Regions from separate parts of the Streptomyces sp. NPDC023481 genome, predicted to be linked through region 3. Evidence: predicted binding sites of a transcription regulator. Region 3 holds the regulator's gene; each other region holds the start of a gene.

Region 1 (3,272 bases), on a different contig from region 3:
CTACAACGGCGACACCCTGCGCGCCGCCAAGTCCTGCGGGATCAAGTACGCGCCCATCTGGGACGAGGAGGTCTTCGTCGACCACTGGGAGTACCGCGACTGGGACCGCAGCCTGCACCCCGGCGACATCGTCCTCACCCACTTCCGCGGCCGGAACGACTGGAACGGCACGATGGTGGACGACATGCGGCGCTTCCTGGACAAGGTCACGCGCGAGGGCTACGCCGTGGCCCGCCTGGAGGACTACCTGTGAGGCGCCTGCGGGGCCCGGCCGCGGTCCTCGCCCCGGCCCTGCTCCTGGCGGGGTGCGCCCCGTCGGTCGACCCCATCGAACGCCTCGGCGAGAAGGCCGCCGAAGGGGTACGCCCGCACGCCACCGCGCCCGGCCCCGGCTACCGGCACTGGGGCCTGGCCCGGCCGCTCGTCCGCCTGCCGGTGCACCCCACCCGCCCGCTCGCCGAGCACTCGGGGGCCGCCGCCCTGCCCCCGGTGGTCGACCACGTCCGCACCCGCGACCCGGTCGTCTTCCTCACCTACGACGACGGCGCCGAACGCGACCCCCGCTTCGTCGGCATGGTCCGCGACCTGCGGCTCCCGGTCACCCTCTTCCTCACGGACAGCGTCGCCGCCCCCGGCTACGGCTATTTCGCCCGCCTGCGCGCGCTCGGCGCCGGCATCGAGAACCACACCGTCGACCACCGGGCGCCGGCCGGGCTGCCGTACGCCGGCCAGCGCGCCGAGATCTGCGGCCAGCAGAGCCGCCTGCGCGCCCGCCTCGGCGTCACCCCGCGCCTCTTCCGCCCGCCCTACGGCTCCTACGACCGCACCACCCGGCGCGCCGCGGCCGGCTGCGGCATCTCCACCCTCGTTCTGTGGCGCGCCGCCCTCACCCCGGCCGGCCTCACCTACACCCACGGCCCCCACCACCTGCGCCCCGGCGACATCGTCCTGATGGGCCCGGACGAGTCGACGGGCCCCCCGCTGCGAGAACGCGCGGTCCGGGTGGTCAGGAACGCCCAGGAGAGGGGCCTGACCGTGGGGCGCCTGGAGGACTACCTCTGACCACCGGCCCGCCGCCCACCGATCACCGGCCGCCGCCCACCGGCCCGCCGCGCCGGTCCGCCGGGCACCCGCGCACCGCTCGCGGCCGACGCGCCACACGGCAATTGGCACTCCGCTTGACCGAGTGCTAATCCCGGTCATAGTCTCGGGTCTGGCACTCCCCCCTGGAGAGTGCCAGACAAACGCGACGGGCAGGTCCGGCACCCGCGACGACGGATCGACCTGGTCGCCACCTCAGACAGTTAACCCCGTGAGATCTCCGAAGGGGGAGGTCGGATCGTGACGACCACCAGCTCCAAGGTTGCCATCAAGCCGCTCGAGGACCGCATCGTGGTCCAGCCGCTCGACGCCGAGCAGACCACCGCCTCTGGCCTGGTCATCCCGGACACCGCGAAGGAGAAGCCCCAGGAGGGCGCCGTCCTCGCCGTGGGCCCGGGCCGCTTCGAGAACGGCGAGCGTCTGCCGCTCGACGTCAAGGTCGGCGACGTCGTCCTGTACAGCAAGTACGGCGGCACCGAGGTGAAGTACAACGGCGACGAGTACCTCGTCCTCTCGGCTCGCGACGTGCTCGCGATCATCGAGAAGTAATCACCTCAAGCAACTCTCTGCTTGAGCAGCGCCCCTGGCCCCCGCATCCGATAAGAAGCCGGGCGCCCGGGGCGCTGCGTTTTTCACCCACAGATTCCCGAGAGGGCTCCCGCTGCCATGGCGAAGATCCTGAAGTTCGACGAGGACGCCCGTCGCGCCCTTGAGCGCGGCGTCAACAAGCTTGCCGACACGGTGAAGGTGACGATCGGCCCCCGCGGCCGCAACGTCGTCATCGACAAGAAGTTCGGCGCCCCCACCATCACCAACGACGGTGTCACGATCGCCCGCGAGGTCGAGATCGAGGACCCGTACGAGAACCTCGGCGCCCAGCTGGTGAAGGAGGTGGCGACCAAGACCAACGACATCGCGGGTGACGGCACCACCACCGCCACCGTCCTCGCCCAGGCGCTGGTCCGCGAGGGTCTGAAGAACGTCGCCGCCGGTGCCTCCCCGGCCGCCCTGAAGAAGGGCATCGACGCCGCGGTCAAGGCCGTCTCCGAGGACCTGCTCGCCTCGGCCCGCCCGATCGACGAGAAGTCCGACATCGCCGCCGTCGCCGCGCTGTCCGCCCAGGACCAGCAGGTCGGCGAGCTGATCGCCGAGGCCATGGACAAGGTCGGCAAGGACGGTGTCATCACCGTCGAGGAGTCCAACACCTTCGGTCTGGAGCTGGACTTCACCGAGGGCATGGCCTTCGACAAGGGCTACCTGTCGCCGTACTTCGTGACGGACCAGGAGCGCATGGAGGCCGTCCTGGAGGACCCGTACATCCTCATCCACCAGGGCAAGATCTCCGCCATCACGGAGCTGCTGCCGCTGCTGGAGAAGGTCATCCAGGCCGGCTCCTCCAAGCCGCTGCTGATCATCGCCGAGGACCTGGAGGGCGAGGCCCTGTCGACCCTCGTCGTCAACAAGATCCGCGGCACCTTCAACGCCGTCGCGGTGAAGGCCCCCGGCTTCGGCGACCGCCGCAAGGCGATGCTGCAGGACATGGCGGTCCTCACCGGCGCCACGGTCATCTCCGAGGAGGTCGGCCTCAAGCTCGACCAGGTCGGCCTTGACGTGCTGGGCTCCGCCCGCCGCGTGACGGTCACCAAGGACGACACCACCATCGTGGACGGCGCCGGCAACTCCGCCGACGTCCAGGGCCGGGTCGCCCAGATCAAGGCCGAGATCGAGAACACCGACTCCGACTGGGACCGCGAGAAGCTCCAGGAGCGCCTCGCGAAGCTGGCCGGCGGCGTGTGCGTGATCAAGGTCGGCGCCGCCACCGAGGTGGAGCTGAAGGAGAAGAAGCACCGTCTGGAGGACGCCATCTCCGCGACCCGCGCCGCGGTCGAGGAGGGCATCGTCTCCGGTGGTGGCTCCGCCCTGGTCCACTCCTCCAAGGTCCTCGAGGGCAACCTCGACAAGACCGGCGACGAGGCCACCGGTGTCGCGGTCGTCCGCAACGCCGTGGTCGAGCCGCTGCGCTGGATCGGCGAGAACGCCGGCCAGGAGGGCTACGTCATCGTGTCCAAGGTCAAGGACCTGGACAAGGGACAGGGCTACAACGCCGCCACCGGCGAGTACGGCGACCTGATCAAGGCCGGCGTCATCGACCCGGTCAAGGTCACCCGCTC
Region 2 (3,272 bases), on a different contig from region 3:
CGGCCTCGGTGGTGAGGAACAGCGCGGCGATGGAGGCGGCGTTCTGCAGCGCGGAACGGGTCACCTTCGCCGGGTCGATGATGCCCTCGGCGACCAGGTCGACGTACTCGCCGGTCGCGGCGTTCAGGCCGTGGCCCGGGGTCAGGTTGCGCACCTTCTCCACCACGACACCGCCCTCGAGGCCGGCGTTGACGGCGATCTGCTTCAGCGGGGCCTCCAGCGCGATGCGCACGGCGTTGGCGCCGGTCGCCTCGTCACCCTCGAGCTCCAGCTTCTCGAAGACCTGGGAGGCCTGGAGCAGGGCCACGCCACCACCGGCGACGATGCCCTCCTCGACGGCCGCCTTCGCGTTGCGGACGGCGTCCTCGATGCGGTGCTTGCGCTCCTTCAGCTCCACCTCGGTGGCGGCACCGGCCTTGATGACGGCCACGCCGCCCGCGAGCTTCGCCAGGCGCTCCTGGAGCTTCTCGCGGTCGTAGTCGGAGTCGCTGTTCTCGATCTCGGCGCGGATCTGGTTGACCCGGCCGCCCACCTGCTCCGAGGAGCCGGCACCGTCGACGATGGTGGTCTCGTCCTTGGTGATGACGACCTTGCGGGCCTTGCCCAGCAGGTCCAGCGTGGCGTTCTCCAGCTTGAGGCCGACCTCCTCGGAGATCACCTCGCCGCCGGTGAGGATGGCGATGTCGCCGAGCATGGCCTTGCGGCGGTCGCCGAAGCCCGGGGCCTTCACGGCGACGGACTTGAAGGTGCCGCGGATCTTGTTGACGACCAGGGTCGACAGGGCCTCGCCCTCGACGTCCTCGGCGATGATCAGCAGCGGCTTGCCCGACTGCATGACCTTCTCCAGCAGCGGGAGCAGGTCCTTGACCGAGGAGATCTTGGAGTTGGCGATGAGGATGTACGGGTCCTCCAGCACCGCCTCCATGCGCTCCATGTCGGTCGCGAAGTAGGCGGAGATGTAGCCCTTGTCGAAGCGCATGCCCTCGGTGAGCTCCAGCTCCAGACCGAAGGTGTTGCTCTCCTCGACGGTGATGACGCCTTCCTTGCCGACCTTGTCCATGGCCTCGGCGATCAGCTCGCCGATCTGGGTGTCGGCGGCGGAGATGGACGCGGTGGAGGCGATCTGCTCCTTGGTCTCGACGTCCTTCGCCTGCTCCAGCAGGGCGGCGGAGACGGCCTCGACGGCCTTCTCGATACCGCGCTTCAGAGCCATCGGGTTGGCGCCGGCGGCGACGTTGCGCAGGCCTTCCTTGACCAGGGCCTGGGCGAGCACGGTCGCGGTGGTCGTACCGTCACCGGCGACGTCGTCCGTCTTCTTGGCGACTTCCTTGACCAGCTCGGCGCCGATCTTCTCGTACGGGTCCTCGAGCTCGATCTCCTTGGCGATGGAGACACCATCGTTGGTGATCGTGGGGGCGCCCCACTTCTTCTCGAGGACGACGTTGCGGCCCTTGGGGCCGAGCGTCACCTTGACGGCGTCCGCGAGCTGGTTCATGCCGCGCTCGAGGCCGCGCCGCGCCTCCTCGTCGAACGCGATGATCTTGGCCATGTGAAGTGGTCCCTCCAGGACTGGGGGTGATTCCTTCGGACCGCGCCCGCGCCCGCGACGGACGGCTCGCCGGCCTCGTGGTTCCTTGCCCCACACGGCCTGCGGGCCTCACCGACCCGGTCCTTCACTGTCACTCTCACCTTCAGAGTGCTAACGCAATGATTAGCACTCGGCATGGTCGAGTGCAAGCGCCTGCGCGGGTACGGGCCCCGCGTCAGCCGCCCGCGAACAGCGCGGCCCGGGCACGGCGAAGGGCCCGCACCCCGTGCGAGGTGCGGGCCCTTCGGACAAGAAACGTTCAGGCGGTGACGCGAACCATGTCGGCCTGCGGGCCCTTCTGGCCCTGCGAGATCTCGAACTCGACCCGCTGGCCCTCTTCCAGGGTGCGGTAGCCGTCCATCTGAATCGCGCTGTAGTGGACGAAGACGTCCGCACCACCGTCGACCGCGATGAAGCCGTACCCCTTCTCCGCGTTGAACCACTTGACGGTGCCCTGAGCCATGCCTAACTCCCCTATTACTGGCCCTTGCACAGATCCACACTTCGCGGACCCGGGTCAGACCTCGCCCCCTATTGCCCGGGGGGCGTGCGCCGGAACGCGTCGACCGCGGCTGAATGTATCTGTCCAACTGCCGTCTGCAACAGGTCAATCGGACGAGAATTCTGGACGCGAAAGGTCCGGAAAATGGTGAGGATTCGCCCGAATTCAGGGCAAGTCGGGCCCCGCAAAAGCCGTAAAAGCCACAGAAAACCCGCACACTTTGGCTACTTCTTGTCGGGTCACCGGGCATGATTCACGGGCTCACGGCCGGAAGACCGGGGCCGTGTTCCCCAACTCTACCGCGCTCAATCACATAGAATTGCCCCCTCCGCTTCTCTTACGGAGGGGGCAATCCGATGAACAGCCGGTAACCGATGTTACCGAAGGTAATGGGCGGGCCGGTCAGCCTCCGGCCACCGCCGGGATGATGGAGACACCCGCGCCCTCGGGGGTCGCCGTCTGAAGGCCCTGCTCGAAACGGACGTCGTCGTCGTTGACGTACACGTTGACGAACCGGCGCAGCTTCCCCTGGTCGTCCAGGACCCGGGCGGCGATCCCGGTGTGGTTCTTCTCCAGGTCGGCGATGACCTCGCCGAGCGTCGCCCCCTCGGCGGCGACCTCGGCCCGGCCGCCCGTGTAGGTGCGCAGGATGGTGGGGATGCGGACGGTGACGCTCATGCGAGGCCAGCCTCTCGGAAGGAGTCCAGGTTCGGGCGGATGGTGGCGGTGAGGCCGGTCCCGGCCACCGCGTCCAGGGTCTTGAGGCCGTCGCCGGTGTTGAGCACGACGGTCGTGAGGCTCGGGTCCAGCCGACCGCTCTCGATCAGCTTGCGCGTCACGCCCAGGGTCACCCCGCCGGCGGTCTCCGCGAAGATGCCCTCCGTGCGGGCCAGCTGCTTGATCGCGTCCACGACCTCCGCGTCCGTCACGTCCTCCACGGCACCGCCGGTGCGGCGCGCGATGTCCAGGACGTAGGGCCCGTCGGCCGGGTTGCCGATGGCCAGGGACTTGGCGATGGTGTTCGGCTTCTGCGGGCGGACCACGTCGTGGCCGGCCTTGAAGGCGGCGGACACCGGCGAGCAGCCCTCGGCCTGCGCGCCGAAGACCTTGTACGGCCGGTCCTCGACCAGCCCCAGCCTGATCAGCTCCTGGAGCCCCTTGTCGATCTTCGTGAGCTGGGAG
Region 3 (3,272 bases):
TCTCCTGGTACATGCCGTCGGCGGTCTTGTACCCGGCGGCGAGGAACCCGAGGCCCCCGGCCTCGGAGACGGCGGCGGCGAGCTGCGGGACGGAGACACCGCCCGCCATGGGGGCCTGCACGATCGGGTGAGGGAAGAGATCGGTCAGCGCGGAGGACATGACGGCATGGTGTCACGTCCCCCGGACAAGTCCGAATCCGGGCGCCGCCCGGCATAGGCCCCCGGCATACCGGGGTCCTGGGCCCGCGCGCGCCCGGTGTCAGCGCCCGTTGAAGGCGTCCTTCAGCCGCGAGAACAGGCCCTGCTGGCCCGGCTGGAACTGGCCCTGCGGGCGCTCCTCGCCGCGGAGCTTGGCCAGCTCGCGCAGCAGTCGCTCCTGCTCGGGGTCCAGCTTGGTCGGCGTGGTCACCTCGACGTGCACGATCAGGTCGCCCCGGCCGCCGCCGCGCAGATGCGTGACGCCCCGGTTGTGCAGCGGGATCGACTGGCCGGACTGGGTGCCGGGCCGGATGTCGACCTCCTCCATGCCGTCCAGCGTCTCCAGCGGCACCTTCGTGCCGAGGGCCGCCGCCGTCATCGGGATCGTCACCGTGCAGTGCAGGTCGTCGCCGCGCCGCTGGAACATCGGGTGCGGCAGCTCGTGGATCTCGACGTACAGGTCGCCGGCCGGACCGCCGCCGGGGCCGACCTCGCCCTCGCCGGCGAGCTGGATCCGGGTGCCGTTGTCCACACCGGCCGGGATCTTCACGGTGAGCGTGCGCCGCGAGCGGACCCGGCCGTCGCCGGCGCACTCCGGGCACGGCGTCGGCACGACCGTGCCGAAGCCCTGGCACTGCGGGCAGGGGCGCGAGGTCATGACCTGGCCCAGGAAGGACCGGGTGACCTGGGAGACCTCGCCGCGGCCGCGGCACATGTCACACGTTTGCGCGGACGTGCCGGGCGCCGCGCCCTCGCCGTTGCAGGTGTTGCAGACGACCGCGGTGTCGACCTGGATGTCCTTGGTCGTCCCGAAGGCCGCCTCGTCCAGCTCGATCTCGATGCGGATCATCGCGTCCTGGCCGCGCCGGGTGCGCGAGCGCGGCCCGCGCTGCGACGCCGTACCGAAGAACGCGTCCATGATGTCGGAGAAGTTGCCGAAGCCGCCGGCGCCGAAACCGCCCGCGCCCGCGCCGCCCGACTGGGACAGCGGGTCGCCGCCGAGGTCGTAGACCTGCTTCTTCTGCGGGTCCGACAGCACCTCGTAAGCGGCGTTGATCTCCTTGAACCGCTCCTGGGTCTTCGGATCGGGGTTGACGTCCGGGTGCAGCTCGCGCGCGAGCCGACGGAACGCCTTCTTGATCTCATCCTGCGACGCGTCGCGGCGCACGCCGAGAACGGCGTAGTAGTCCGTGGCCACTTACGACTCCGCCAGGATCTGTCCGACGTACCGTGCCACTGCGCGTACCGCTCCCATCGTTCCCGGGTAGTCCATGCGGGTCGGTCCGACCACGCCGAGCTTGGCAACCGCCTCGCCGCCCGAACCGTAGCCGACCGACACGACGGAGGTGGAGTTGAGTCCCTCGTGGGCGTTCTCGTGGCCGATGCGCACGGTCACGCCCGGGTCCTTCGCCTCGCCGAGGAGCTTGAGGAGCACGACCTGCTCCTCCAGGGCCTCCAGGACGGGCCGGATCGTGAGGGGGAAGTCGTGCCCGAAGCGGGTGAGATTGGCCGTACCGCCGATCATCAGCCGCTCCTCGTTCTCCTCCACCAGTGTCTCCAGCAGAGTGGAGAGCACCGTGGAGACCGTACCGCGGTCCTCCGGGTCGAAGGCGTCCGGGAGGTCCTCGACCAGCTTGGGCACATCGGCGAACCGGCGGCCCGCGACCCGGCTGTTCAGCCGCGCCCGCAGATCCGCCAGCGAGGACTCGCCGAACGGCGCCGGGCAGTCGACCATCCGCTGCTCGACCCGGCCGGTGTCCGTGATCAGCACGAGCATCACCCGCGCGGGGGCCAGCGAGAGCAGCTCCACGTGCCGGACCGTGGACCGGGTCAGCGACGGGTACTGCACCACGGCGACCTGCCGGGTCAGCTGCGCGAGCAGCCGTACCGTGCGGGCCACGACGTCGTCGAGGTCGACGGCGCCCTCCAGGAAGTTCTGGATGGCCCTCCGCTCGGGCGCGGTCATCGGCTTCACGCCCGCGAGCTTGTCGACGAACAGCCGGTAGCCCTTGTCGGTGGGGATCCGCCCGGCGCTGGTGTGCGGCTGGGCGATGTACCCCTCGTCCTCCAGGGCCGCCATGTCGTTGCGGACGGTCGCCGGGGAGACCCCGAGGTTGTGCCGCTCGGTCAGGGCCTTCGACCCGACCGGCTCCTCGGTGCCGACATAGTCCTGGACGATGGCGCGCAGCACCTGAAGCCTGCGTTCACTCAGCATCCGCGCGCACCTCCAGCATGTCGTCCCCATCGTCCCTTCGGGTGATCGGCCTGGCACTCTTCGCATGGGAGTGCCAACGTTCCCCGGCCCAGTGTACGGCTGTCGGGTGCACACTGGGCAAGGTCGGGCCGCCGCACCGGGTCGTACCGCTAGCGTCGCCGGTATGAGCGTGACTTGGGAAGAGCCGGGGTGGGAACGGCTGACCGCGGGGGTGGGGCGGTGCCGGCTGCCCGGCTGGGACTGCACGGCGGGGCTGGTCGTCGGGGAGGGCACGGCGCTCCTCGTGGACGCCGGGTCGAGCCTGGCGGAGGGGGCCCGGCTGCGCGCGCGGGCCGAACGGGCGGCGGGCGGCCGTGTGACCCATCTCGCGCTCACCCACCCCCATTTCGACCACGTGTTCGGCGCGGCCGCGTTCGCCGGGGCGGAGGTGTACGGGGCGGTCGGCCTGGACGCGGCGCTGGCGTACGAGCGCGAGGAGCTGCGCCTGGACGCGGTCAGGAACGGGCTGCCGGTGGCGGACGCGGACGAGGCGGTGGACGCGCTGGTGGCGCCCGGCCACCTGGTGTCCGGCGAGTGGACCCTCGACCTCGGCGGCGGCCGGCAGGCGCTGCTGGCCAACGTGGGCCCCGGCCACACCGCGTACGACCTCGCGGTCCTGGTGCCGGGGGATCCGGAGGTGGTCTTCTGCGGCGACCTGGTGGAGGAGTCCGGCGAGCCCCAGGCGGGCGCGGACGCGGTCCCGGCCCGCTGGCCGGACGCCCTCGACCGGCTGCTGGCCCTGGGCGGCGAGGACGCGCTGTACGTGCCCGGGCACGGAGCGGTGGTGGACGCGGGGTTCGTACGGCGCCAACGGGACGCC

Evidence for each region. The regulator HrcA, encoded in region 3, represses chaperone genes, less so after heat shock. The targets are predictions, from matches to a motif close to TTNGCACTCNGNNNNNCNGAGTGCNAA.
Region 1: the regulator HrcA is predicted to act here: its motif matches at 1,167-1,193, upstream of groES (co-chaperone GroES).
Region 2: the regulator HrcA is predicted to act here: its motif matches at 1,712-1,738, upstream of groL (chaperonin GroEL).

The regions. Positions count from the first base shown of each region.
Region 1 covers NZ_JBVHJE010000001.1:499,166-502,437, forward strand. The annotation lists gene ACZ3ZD_RS02440 (polysaccharide deacetylase family protein) at 1-253, shown strand, start outside; gene ACZ3ZD_RS02445 (polysaccharide deacetylase family protein) at 250-1,062, shown strand; gene groES (co-chaperone GroES) at 1,342-1,650, shown strand; gene groL (chaperonin GroEL) at 1,768-3,272, shown strand, end outside.
Region 2 covers NZ_JBVHJE010000001.1:137,884-141,155, reverse strand. The annotation lists gene groL (chaperonin GroEL) at 1-1,549, opposite strand, end outside; gene ACZ3ZD_RS00705 (cold-shock protein) at 1,848-2,051, opposite strand; gene ACZ3ZD_RS00700 (MoaD/ThiS family protein) at 2,493-2,768, opposite strand; gene thrC (threonine synthase) at 2,765-3,272, opposite strand, start outside.
Region 3 covers NZ_JBVHJE010000002.1:633,100-636,371, forward strand. The annotation lists gene ACZ3ZD_RS07140 (nitronate monooxygenase) at 1-160, opposite strand, end outside; gene dnaJ (molecular chaperone DnaJ) at 260-1,396, opposite strand; gene hrcA (heat-inducible transcriptional repressor HrcA) at 1,397-2,413, opposite strand; gene ACZ3ZD_RS07155 (MBL fold metallo-hydrolase) at 2,577-3,272, shown strand, end outside.